Regions from separate parts of the Ferdinandcohnia jepli genome, predicted to be linked through region 2. Evidence: predicted binding sites of a transcription regulator. Region 2 holds the regulator's gene; the other holds the start of a gene.
What was found. The regulator LexA, encoded in region 2, represses DNA repair genes until DNA is damaged. The targets are predictions, from matches to a motif close to CGAACATATGTTCG.

Region 1 (6,068 bases), on a different contig from region 2:
TGACCGCAAGAGTTTCTTTTTTTAGACGATAACCTTTACAAGTGTGGCAAAGTTTTTCACCCATGTATTTCTCCATTTGCTCACGAATGAAATCTGAACTTGTTTCCTTATAGCGTCTTTCGACATTACGTAAAACACCTTCAAAGGCCACATAATTTTCACGTAGTTGACCAAAATCATTTTCATAACGGAAGTAGATTTCTTCGCCGTCACTACCGTATAAAATTTTGTCCAACAGATGTTTTGGTACATCCTTTACAGGCACATCCATATCAATGCCATAATGATTACATACTGATTCTAAAAGTTGCGGATAGTATTGAGAGCTTGTTGGTTGCCATGGTGCAATTGCATGCTGTTTTAATGTAAGATCCCAATCAGGTATCACAAGGTCAACATCAACTTCAAGCTTTGCTCCTAACCCATCACAATCAGGACAAGCACCAAACGGACTATTAAACGAGAACATTCTCGGTTCAAGTTCACCAATCGAAAATCCGCACAATGGACAAGAATGTAGTTCACTGAATAAAAGCTCTTCAACATCGATGACATCAATAATGACTTTACCTTCACCAAGGCGAAGTGCGGCTTCAAGGGAATCAGCAAGTCTTGCTGTTACACCGTCTTTTACAACAATTCGATCAATTACCACTTCAATCGAATGCTTCTTATTTTTATCAAGCTCGATATCATCGGTTAATTCCATCATTTCACCGTCGACACGAACCCTAACATAGCCTTGCTTTTTAATAGTCTCAAATACCTTTACATGTGCTCCTTTTCGGCCAGATACAACTGGAGCAAGAATCTGAAGTTTCGTTCTTTCCGGGTATTCTAGAATACGGTCAACCATTTGCTCAATTGTTTGGGATGCAATTTCGATACCATGATTTGGACAAACCGGTTTCCCTACTCTTGCAAATAACAAACGTAAATAATCATAGATCTCGGTAACCGTTCCGACTGTTGATCTTGGATTTCGACTTGTCGTTTTTTGATCAATTGAAATAGCTGGAGAAAGTCCTTCAATTGAATCCACATCTGGTTTATCCATTTGTCCTAAAAATTGCCGAGCATATGCAGACAAAGACTCAACATAGCGTCTTTGCCCCTCAGCATAAATGGTGTCAAAGGCAAGAGATGATTTACCAGAACCAGAGAGTCCTGTCACAACGACTAATTTGTCTCTTGGAATGGTTACATCAATGTTTTTAAGATTATGGGCCCTTGCTCCTTTGACAACTATTTTTTCAATTGCCATTTATGTGTCATCCTTCCGATTTTAACTCAAGAATAAGATCGCGTAGCTCTGCTGCACGTTCAAAATTAAGTGCCTTTGCAGCTTCCTTCATTTCAACTTCCATTTCCGCAATTACTTTATCTCGTTCTTTCTTAGATAATCCTGTTAACTTTGGTGCAGTATCGTAAGCTTCAGTCGTTTCTGCAGCTTGAGTTGCACGAATTACGTCTCGGATTTCTTTTTGAATTGTTTGTGGAGTAATACCATGCTTTTTATTGTATTCTTCTTGTATCTCACGCCGGCGTTTTGTTTCATTGATTGCAATTTCCATGGAATTCGTCATTTTATCTGCATACATAATTACTCTTCCATTTGAATTTCTCGCTGCCCGGCCAATTGTCTGGATAAGAGATCTCTCTGAACGAAGGAATCCTTCTTTATCTGCATCAAGGATGGCCACTAATGAAACCTCCGGAATATCTAACCCTTCTCGCAGAAGGTTAATTCCAATAAGAACATCATGTTTTCCCATACGAAGATCACGTATGATTTCAATTCGTTCAAGCGTTTTAATTTCAGAATGGAGATAGGTTACTTTTATACCAATGTCCTTTAGGTAATCTGTTAAATCCTCTGACATCTTTTTCGTTAGTGTTGTTACGAGAACACGTTCATTACGTTCCACACGTGCCTGGATTTCACCTAATAGATCATCAATTTGACCTTGAATTGGTCTAACATCAATAATCGGATCTAATAATCCTGTTGGACGAATAATCTGTTCAACCATCTCTGGAGTATGTTCAAGTTCAAACGGCCCTGGTGTTGCGGAAACGTAAATTGCTTGGTCAATATGCTTTTGAAATTCCTCAAAGCGCAGTGGTCGGTTATCTAAAGCAGAGGGTAACCGGAATCCATGGTCGACCAACACTTGTTTCCTTGCTTGGTCTCCATTAAACATACCGCGAATTTGAGGTAGAGTTACGTGCGACTCGTCAATTACAATGAGTAAATCCTTTGGAAAATAATCCATCAATGTGTATGGTGTTGAACCTGGTGGCCGTAGTGTCAGATGTCTGGAGTAGTTCTCAATGCCAGAACAGAAGCCCATCTCCCGCATCATTTCAAGATCGTAGTTTGTACGTTGTTCTAGTCGCTGTGCTTGAAGAAGTTGCCCTTGCTCTCTAAGTTCAGCTAATCTCTCCTCAAGCTCTTTTTCGATATTCTCGATTGCAATTTTCATTTTCTCTTCACGTGTAACGAAGTGAGATGCCGGAAAGATTGCTACATGATCTCTTTCACCAAGGATTTCTCCAGTTAATGCATCTACCTCACGGATACGGTCGATTTCATCTCCAAAGAATTCTACACGTATACAATGTTCATCTCTTGAAGCTGGAAAAATCTCAACTACATCTCCTCTAACACGGAACGTACCACGTCGGAAGTCTATGTCATTTCGCTCATATTGTACATCTACTAGTTTATGTAAAAGCTGATTGCGTTCAAGGTCCATTCCTGTTCGTAAGGAAACAACTAATTCACTATATTCTTCTGGAGATCCCAAGCCGTAAATGCAAGAAACACTTGCAATGATAATTACATCTCGTCTTTCAAAAAGTGCAGACGTAGCAGAGTGCCGTAACTTATCAATCTCATCATTCACACTTGAATCCTTCTCAATAAATGTATCAGAAGAAGGAACATACGCCTCTGGTTGGAAGTAATCGTAATAACTTACAAAGTACTCAACTGCATTATTAGGAAAAAACTCCTTAAACTCACTATACAATTGACCTGCTAAGGTTTTGTTATGTGCAATAATGAGGGTTGGTCGGTTTACTTCTTTAATTACATTAGAGATCGTAAAGGTTTTTCCTGTCCCTGTAGCACCAAGAAGGGTTTGATGCTTTTTACCTGCTTTAATGCCTTCAATAAGTTGTTGAATAGCTCTTGGCTGATCGCCCTGTGGCCTATACTTAGAGACTAACTCAAATTGATTGTTCACAAACATCCTCCATTCCGGAATGCAAAGTAACGTTACTGTATGAGTGTTCTAAAAGGTAGTTATTTACATCTTTTATGTTACAAACATTGTACCACAAAACTACATAAAACAAACAAAAATACGAACTGATATTCGATTTTTTATTTAAACTAAAACAAATTCATTTTTTTGTATAAAAGGGTAACCCTAATGATAGATAAGAAATATGAAGTAAAGGTTGGGCTTTTATGAAAACAGAGCATAATATCAAATTAACGTCTGCTGAGCTTGTTAGTCTTTGGTCAACTTACATAGCTGATAGCATGTCCATTTGTATGTTTACCTATTTTTTAAATAAAGTAGATGACCTCGAAATAAAGCCTATACTTGAACACGCATTGAGTATATCGAAGCAGCATGTAGCAAGTATAACTGAAATATATACTGCAGAAGGGCTGCCTATCCCGCATGGTTTTACAGAGGATGATGTGAAACCTGATGCACCCCGTTTATTTCAAGATGGGATGTTTTTATACTATGTTAAGCATATGGCAAAGGGTGGGCTTGCAACATACGGAGCCATTCTTCCGAATATCGTTCGAAAAGATGTGCGTGAATTTTTTTCAAGTTCCCTTGCCTCAACCACAACTCTATATAATGAAGCAACCTCTTTACTGGCTTCCAAAGGTTTAGAGGTAAGAGCTCCTTATATTCCCTATCCGACTGAGGTACAATTTGTAGAGAAACAAGGATTTTTAGCTGGTTGGTTTGGTGAACAACGTCCATTGACAGGATCAGAGATCATGCATCTTTATGCGAATATACAAACTAATAAAATAGGTGAAGCAATTACCCTAGGTTTCGCTCAGGTCGCAAAATCTAAAGAGATTCGGAACTATTTCCAAAGAGGTAAGGAAATTGCAAAAAAGCATATGGAAATATTCGCTGGTCATTTAAGTGAGTATGATCTTCCTGCACCAATGACTTGGGATCATGAAGTTGAAAATATAACAGATGCACCTTTTTCAGACAAGTTAATGCTTTTCCATATAGGAGCATTAACTTCAGCAGGTATCGGAAATTATGGTATGGCGATGTCAATGGCCCAACGTAGAGATCTTGCAACTGATTACGCCCGTCTAAGTACTGAAATAGGAAAGTTTGCTGAAGATGGTTTAAACATTTTGATTGATAAGAAATGGCTGGAGAGACCTCCACAAGCGGCAGATCGCGGAGAATTGATAAAGCATAAAAAGCATTAAGAAAGCATGTATCCTTTCAACGATGTGGCTACTAGGCTCATCGAACTCAAATGCCCAAGACACTTATGTTCTTGGGCATTTGTTTTTTCACGACCTGGCACGCTCTCCCATCCCTTTTGAGTACCAAAATCCTACTGCAAGGGATACGATATCAAGAATGATGATATATATGGAATCACTATAACCCTTATAAATCGATGCACCGATAAGGGCAATAGCAAGGAGCAATCCAACATAATAATTATATGTAACTCTAGTAAAAAGAACGACTAGCAATCCTGGTAGAAGGAGTGCAAGCAAGATTTTTAAAAGCATGGAATCCAACCTTTCAACGTAACTATCTTTACTATAGCAAATCCTTTCATATATTACACTTTTTACTATTAAAAAAGCTGTTCAAGAATCTTGAACAGCTTTTTGTTATACACTTTTATAATCATTGCTTTCGTATAGGTCTATTAACTCGATATCCTTGTTTTTATCCTGGAAGTATCGATACGTAAAGTCATTTTCAAAAAGAACAACCAATCTGTCATGACGGTCACGAACGAGTAAACTTCTAGAGTCAAACAGTCTATGATCAACATCTTTGTTTCCAATCCATCTTGGAATTCGGTTACCAAGGGTGGTGAATTCTACAGAAACATTGTACTCAGCTTCTAGTCGATATTCAAAAACATCATATTGAAGTTGACCAACAGCACCTAAGATGAATTCATCGTTTGATTCTTGCTTGAATAGTTGAATCGCACCTTCTTGAACAAGCTGTTCAATCCCTTTTCTAAATTGCTTTGCCTTCATAACGTTCTTCACTCGAACCTTACGATACATTTCTGGCGGGAAAACTGGCAATTCTTGATAATGAATATTTTCTCTACCTGCTGTTAATGTATCTCCAATTTGATACACATTTGGATCATAGATACCAATGATATCACCCGGATATGCTTCATCAACTGTTTCACGACTAGCAGCCATGAACTGCTGTGTTTGATTTAGCTTTATTGACTTCCCAGTTCTTGTAATCGTTACAGCCATTCCACGTTCAAATTTACCAGAGCACACACGTAAAAACGCGATTCTATCACGGTGCTTGGTATTCATATTTGCCTGGATTTTAAAAATATACCCAGAAAAAGTTTCATCCTCAGGTGGAACAAGACCTTGGTCCGTTTTACGAGGCTTTGGAGCTGATGCAAAACGCAAAAATGTATTAAAGAACGTTTCAACACCAAAGTTTGCAAGTGCACTACCGAAGAATACTGGCGTCAGTTCTCCATTAATCACACGTTCCACATCAAAGTCATTACCTGCTTCATCAAGTAAAAGTAGTTCATCCTGTGTACTTTCGTAAACTGGGTTTTCTGTTATCTCAGGATACTTACCATTTTCAAGATCGTCCATAGATAAAATTTCTTCGTCTTCGTTTCCATTAAAATGTACAAATTCATTGTTGTAACGGTCGTAAATTCCTAAGAAACGTTTCCCCATTCCAACTGGCCAGTTCAATGGGTATGATTCAATACCCAACACCTCTTCGATTTCAGCTAATAAATCAAGTGGCTCTTTTCCTTCA
Region 2 (6,068 bases):
GACGTTTCTTAACGCTTTTCGGGATAACTGAATCCTTGTATTCCTTAGGTTGAGCTTCAAATCGGTCCCAAGAAGGCATACTGACTACTGATACATCAATGTTTTCGTTTGCTAGTACTGTCTGCGCTTCTACTGCAAGACTTACTTCAGATCCAGTCGCTAACAATAATGCGTCCGGTTGATTTGATTTTGCAGGCGAAATAACATATGCACCTTTTTGTACTCCCTCATAGGCATTTTCAGAAGTTCCAGCAATTGTAGGCAAATTTTGTCTAGTTAGAACCAGAGCTGTTGGAACCTTCGTTGATTCCAATGCTGTTCTCCAAGCAGCAGCTGTTTCGTTCCCATCCGCAGGACGAATTACCGATAAATTAGGCATTGCTCGTAACGCAGGTAATTGTTCAACAGGTTCATGCGTAGGTCCATCTTCTCCAACAGCAATACTATCATGAGTAAACACATATGTTACAGGTAGTTTCATGAGTGCAGCTAATCGGATTGCCGGCCTTAAATAATCTGAGAATACAAAGAATGTACCTCCAAATATTTTTACTCCTCCATGAAGCGCCATTCCATTTAGAGCAGCACCCATCGCAAACTCCCTAACACCAAACCAGATATTTCTTCCACTATAATCATCAGGAGTATAATCTGGAGAACCTGTAATCATTGTTTTGTTAGAACCAGCTAAGTCAGCAGAACCCCCTATGAATTGAGGGACACTTTTTGCAATGGCATTTAGCACTTCACCAGAAGAAGCACGTGTAGCTAGACTCTTACCTTCTTCATATACAGGTAATGTCTTTTCCCAGCCTTCCGGAAGGCTACCACTGATTGCCAATTCTAGTTGTTTTCCTAACTCTGGATATTTTTCTTTGTATTGATCAAATAATTGACTCCACTCATTTTCTTTTTGTTGACCCGCTTTCTTTATGACTTCATCAAAGTGAGCATACACTTCTTGAGGTACATAAAAGTCCTCTTCGAACGTCCAATTATACGCCTCTTTAGTAAGTTTTAACTCATCTGCTCCTAACGGTTCACCATGCGCCTTAGATTTTCCTGCACGATTAGGAGAACCATAGCCAATCGTAGTCTTAATTTCAATCATTGTTGGACGATTTAAATCACTTTTGGCTTCTTGGATCGCTTGGTCTATAGCATTTACATCATTCCCATCCTCAACAAGAATATATTGCCAGCCATACGATTTATAACGCTGTTCAATTGACTCAGAGAATGAACGATCTAAATCTCCATCAAGCGAAATATCATTTGAGTCGTACAACACAATTAATCGACCGAGCTTCAAATGTCCAGCAAGTGAAGAAGCCTCACCTGATATACCTTCCATTAAGTCCCCATCACCACAAATTGCATATGTATAGTGGTTAACTAACTCAAAAGAATCTTTATTATAAGTAGATGCTAAATGTCTTTCAGCCATCGCCATTCCTACTGCCATAGATATACCTTGGCCAAGTGGGCCTGTTGTTGCATCTACACCTGAAGTATGCCCAAACTCTGGGTGTCCTGGAGTCCGACTTCCCCATTGACGAAATTGCTTAAGGTCTTCTAACGTGAGGTCATACCCAGATAAATGAAGCATGCTATATAAGAGGGCTGAACCATGACCAGCAGATAATACAAAGCGGTCACGATTAAACCAATTTGGATTAGTTGGATTCTGATTCATATGTTTTGTCCAGAGAGCGTATGTCATTGGTGCCGCTCCCATAGGCATGCCCGGATGTCCAGAATTTGCTTTTTCAACAGCATCTATGGACAGTGTACGTATTGACGCAATTGATAAATCAGTTATTGAATGAGTCATTGGTAGTTACATCCTTTCAAAGTATTTCTTAGTCGTACATAACATATTGATCTTGTTTCTAAATTGAATAACGTGCTATTCACAAATAGTATGTACAAAAAATAAAAGAATACATAGATATCTATGTATTCTTGTTAATGTAACCTATTTTTCTTACTTTCTTTTAACTTTTTAGGAGTAACATCTTTTCCTTCTGGATCAATGACTTTGACTGAATGTAGTGTATTTGTCATTGAACTACGAAAGACTCGTAAGTACTCTTGTCTTAATTCCTGTTGTTCTTGTTTTTCTTTATCGGTAAGACCGGTTGTCTTCGCTTTTTTAGACAGACTATTAATTCGATCAATCTTTTCTTTCGAAAGCATAAAATAACTCCTTATTATCTTCTTCTAAATCATTTTCCATAGTACTAGATGAAGAGTTATTTTACAAGTATTCCGCTTTATCATTATAGTATACTCTCTCAAAAACATTTGTCCGATCTAAATTTTTATAAAGTCACTGACTCATTCTATATATGTATAAGTCCTTAATTAGCAGTTAAAAATACCATACTCATACTTAAAACAACAAATAAAACATAATAGATAAATCCACCTTGTAATTTTTTAATCATATTAAAATCACTCCTATAGAATGTTTGTTCGTATTTTATAAAATTATTATAGACCGAACAAATGTTTTGTGTCAACATAAATTTCGAACTTATGTTTGTATTTTTTTATATTGCATGCTATAATCTTTGTAAAGTTACTGTTAGGAACAAGCCTTTGATACTAAGCTTTACATAAGGCTTTGAACGAATATACAAATACATACAATTTAAGGCGGAGCGAGGGGTTGAATAGTATGATAAAACTGTCAAAAAGACAACAAGACATTTTAAACTACATAAAAGAAGAAGTAAGACTAAAAGGTTATCCACCTTCTGTTAGAGAAATTGGCGAGGCAGTAGGTCTAGCTTCCAGTTCAACAGTACATGGGCATTTGGCTAGACTTGAAAGCAAAGGATTAATTAGAAGAGATCCTACAAAACCTCGTGCTATTGAAATCCTCCATGAGGATGAGTCACAATCAATACCGACAAGTAAAGTTATTAATGTTCCAGTAATCGGTAAAGTTACTGCTGGACAACCTATTACAGCAGTTGAAAACATTGAAGAATATTTTCCATTACCAGATCGTTTTGCTGCTCATGATGATCAAATATTCATGTTGGAAATCATGGGTGACAGTATGATTGAAGCAGGCATATTAGACGGAGACTTAGTAATTGTTAGACAACAACAATCAGCAAATAATGGTGATATCGTTGTCGCTATGACAGAGGACGATGAAGCAACAGTAAAGCGCTTCTTTAAAGAAAAAGACCACATTCGCTTACAACCTGAAAATTCAATGCTTGAACCCATTATCTTAAAAAATGTATCCATCCTTGGTAAGGTTATCGGGGTATATAGAACAGTACATTAAATTGTAAAGGCCACTTCATTTGAAGTGGCTTTTTTTCTAATCTTGACTATCACAATATCACTAGTGATTTGGACTACATAAAAACCCTTGAAGCATATAGCACCAAGGGTTTTAAATCTTAATATATAGACATATATTGCTCACGTTCCCAAGGATGAACTTGTGTACGGAACATATCCCATTCAATTTCTTTTGCTTCTACAAAGTGTTCGAACAAATGTTCCCCAAGTGCATTGACAAGCACTTCATCCGTTTTTAATAGATCTAACGCTTGAGCTAAAGTCGCTGGTAAATCCACAATTCCAGCTTCTAGACGCTCTGCCTTATTCATTACATAGATGTTACGATCAACCGGAGCCGGCGGTGTAAGGTTGTTCTTTATTCCATCAAGACCAGCAGCAAGTAAAACTGCCATTGCCATATATGGGTTTGCAGCAGGGTCAACACTACGCACCTCAACACGTGTACTTAATCCGCGTGAAGCAGGAATACGGATAAGCGGACTTCTATTTTGAGCAGACCAAGCTACATAACAAGGAGCTTCATAACCAGGCACTAATCGTTTATATGAATTAACAGTTGGGTTTGTAACTGCAGTGAAATTAGGAGCATGCTTTAAAATTCCGGCAATAAAGTTCTTAGCTGTTTCACTTAATTGCAGTTCTCCACTTGGGTCAAAAAATGCATTTTCACTACCTTTGAATAATGAAACGTTACAGTGCATACCTGAACCATTTACTCCAAACAAAGGCTTAGGCATAAATGTAGCATGTAGACCGTGTTTGCGAGCAATTGTTTTTACAACTAACTTAAATGTTTGAATCTCGTCGCAAGCCTTTAGTGCATTTTCATATTTAAAGTCAATCTCATGCTGACCAGGCGCAACCTCATGGTGAGATGCTTCAATTTCAAAGCCCATTTCTTCTAACTCCAATACGATATCCCGGCGACAGTTTTCACCTAGATCTGTAGGGGCTAAATCAAAATATCCACCGTTATCATTTAACTCAAGAGTTGGTTCTCCCTTTTCATCTAGTTTAAATAAGAAGAACTCTGGCTCTGGCCCAAGGTTAAAGTCAGTAAATCCTAATTCTTCCATTTCTTTTAATACTCTTTTAAGATTATTACGAGGGTCACCACTAAACGGAGTTCCGTCAGCATTGTGAATATCGCAAATTAAGCGAGCAACCTTACCTTTTTCTGCAGTCCACGGAAAGATAACCCAAGTATCTAAATCTGGAAATAAGTACATATCGGACTCTTCAATACGAACAAATCCTTCAATTGAGGAACCATCAAACATCATTTTATTGCTCAATGCTTTTTCAAGTTGACTTACAGGAATTTCAACGTTTTTAATTGTTCCTAAAATATCAGTAAACTGTAATCTTATAAACTTTACGTTTTCTTCACTAGCTAATCGAAAAATATCATCTTTTGAATACTTTGCCATCTACATTTCCCCCTAAACAAAAATTAAAGTAATTTTTAATACCTAACATTCTTAATGGAAAAACCTTGACATATCACCTTGACGCAAACTTGCTTGATTTTTAAATCTTCCTGCATGTAATAGCTCATTCCTCAGTAGTTTTCTCAGCTCAGAATCAGATAATTCCTGTTTTACAGGTTCGACAGGTCTTTCTTCGTTAACAAGTTGAGTGTTTTGTACTGCGAAAATTTGTTTAATTCCAGCAAGATTAACCTTTTGTTCGATCAAACTCTTAATTTCAAGTAATCGGTCAACATCGTTGAATGAATAAAGTCTACGATTAGTTTCCGTTCTTGCTGGAGTAATCAAACCATTTTCTTCGTAATATCGGATTTGACGAGCTGACAACTCTGTTAGCTGCATTACAATTCCGATTGGAAAGAGCGGCATTGAACGTCTAACGTTGTCACTCATTTTTTATCCTCCTTTTTCGCTATCGTTAACCTTATTCTAATTGATGTCAGATTATCTGTCAACAACATGTTAGAAAATATAACATAAAAAAAATAAAACAGAGGAAATAATAATTCCTCTGTCTTAAAGTGAGATTAGATTTTTGGCTACTAAACGGTTCAATGCAAGGCAAATCGCGATCTTTACATGTGAATAGGTAAGTCCCCCCTGAACATATGCAACATAAGGCGGTCTGGTTGGACCATCTGCAGTTAATTCGATACTCGCACCCTGAATAAACGTACCAGCAGCCATAATCACATCATCCTCGTATCCAGGCATATAGCTTGGATAAGGAGTAACATGTGAGTTTACAGGGGAAGCAAATTGTATCGCCTGACAAAATGCAACCATCATATCTTTATTATCAAATTGTACTGATTGAATTAAGTCTGTACGAACGCTATCCCATCTTGGTTGAGTATGCAAACCAATTTTCTCCAGGATTGCAGCTGTAAATACAGCCCCCTTTAGCGCTTGTCCTACTACATGAGGTGCAAGAAAAAGACCTTGATACATCTCTTGCAAAGTATATAAGGACGCACCCGCTTCTGCCCCGATACCTGGTGAAGTCATTCGATAAGAGCAAGCTTCAACAAATTCCTTTTTTCCTACGATATAACCCCCCGTTTTCGCAAGCCCACCACCTGGGTTTTTAATTAAGGAGCCTGCAATTAGGTCTGCGCCAACATGACAGGGTTCAAGTTGCTCAACAAATTCTCCATAACAGTTATCAACAAACACAACTACATCAGGCTTAATTTCTTTTACAAAGTCAATCATTTCTTTTATCTCTGCTACTGTGAAAGAGGGTCT

Region 1: uvrB (excinuclease ABC subunit UvrB) is a predicted target of LexA. The motif match lies at 3,373-3,386, and genes of this name have one in related genera.

Annotation. Positions count from the first base shown of each region.
Region 1 covers NZ_JBFOKR010000013.1:118,055-124,122, forward strand. The annotation lists gene uvrA (excinuclease ABC subunit UvrA) at 1-1,264, opposite strand, end outside; gene uvrB (excinuclease ABC subunit UvrB) at 1,272-3,251, opposite strand; gene AB3M96_RS15080 (DUF3231 family protein) at 3,479-4,492, shown strand; gene AB3M96_RS15085 (DUF2198 family protein) at 4,580-4,807, opposite strand; gene AB3M96_RS15090 (peptide chain release factor 3) at 4,913-6,068, opposite strand, start outside.
Region 2 covers NZ_JBFOKR010000012.1:118,559-124,626, forward strand. The annotation lists gene tkt (transketolase) at 1-1,834, opposite strand, end outside; gene AB3M96_RS14265 (DUF896 domain-containing protein) at 1,969-2,199, opposite strand; gene lexA (transcriptional repressor LexA) at 2,684-3,307, shown strand; gene glnA (type I glutamate--ammonia ligase) at 3,426-4,760, opposite strand; gene AB3M96_RS14280 (MerR family transcriptional regulator) at 4,812-5,213, opposite strand; gene AB3M96_RS14285 (methionine gamma-lyase family protein) at 5,337-6,068, opposite strand, start outside.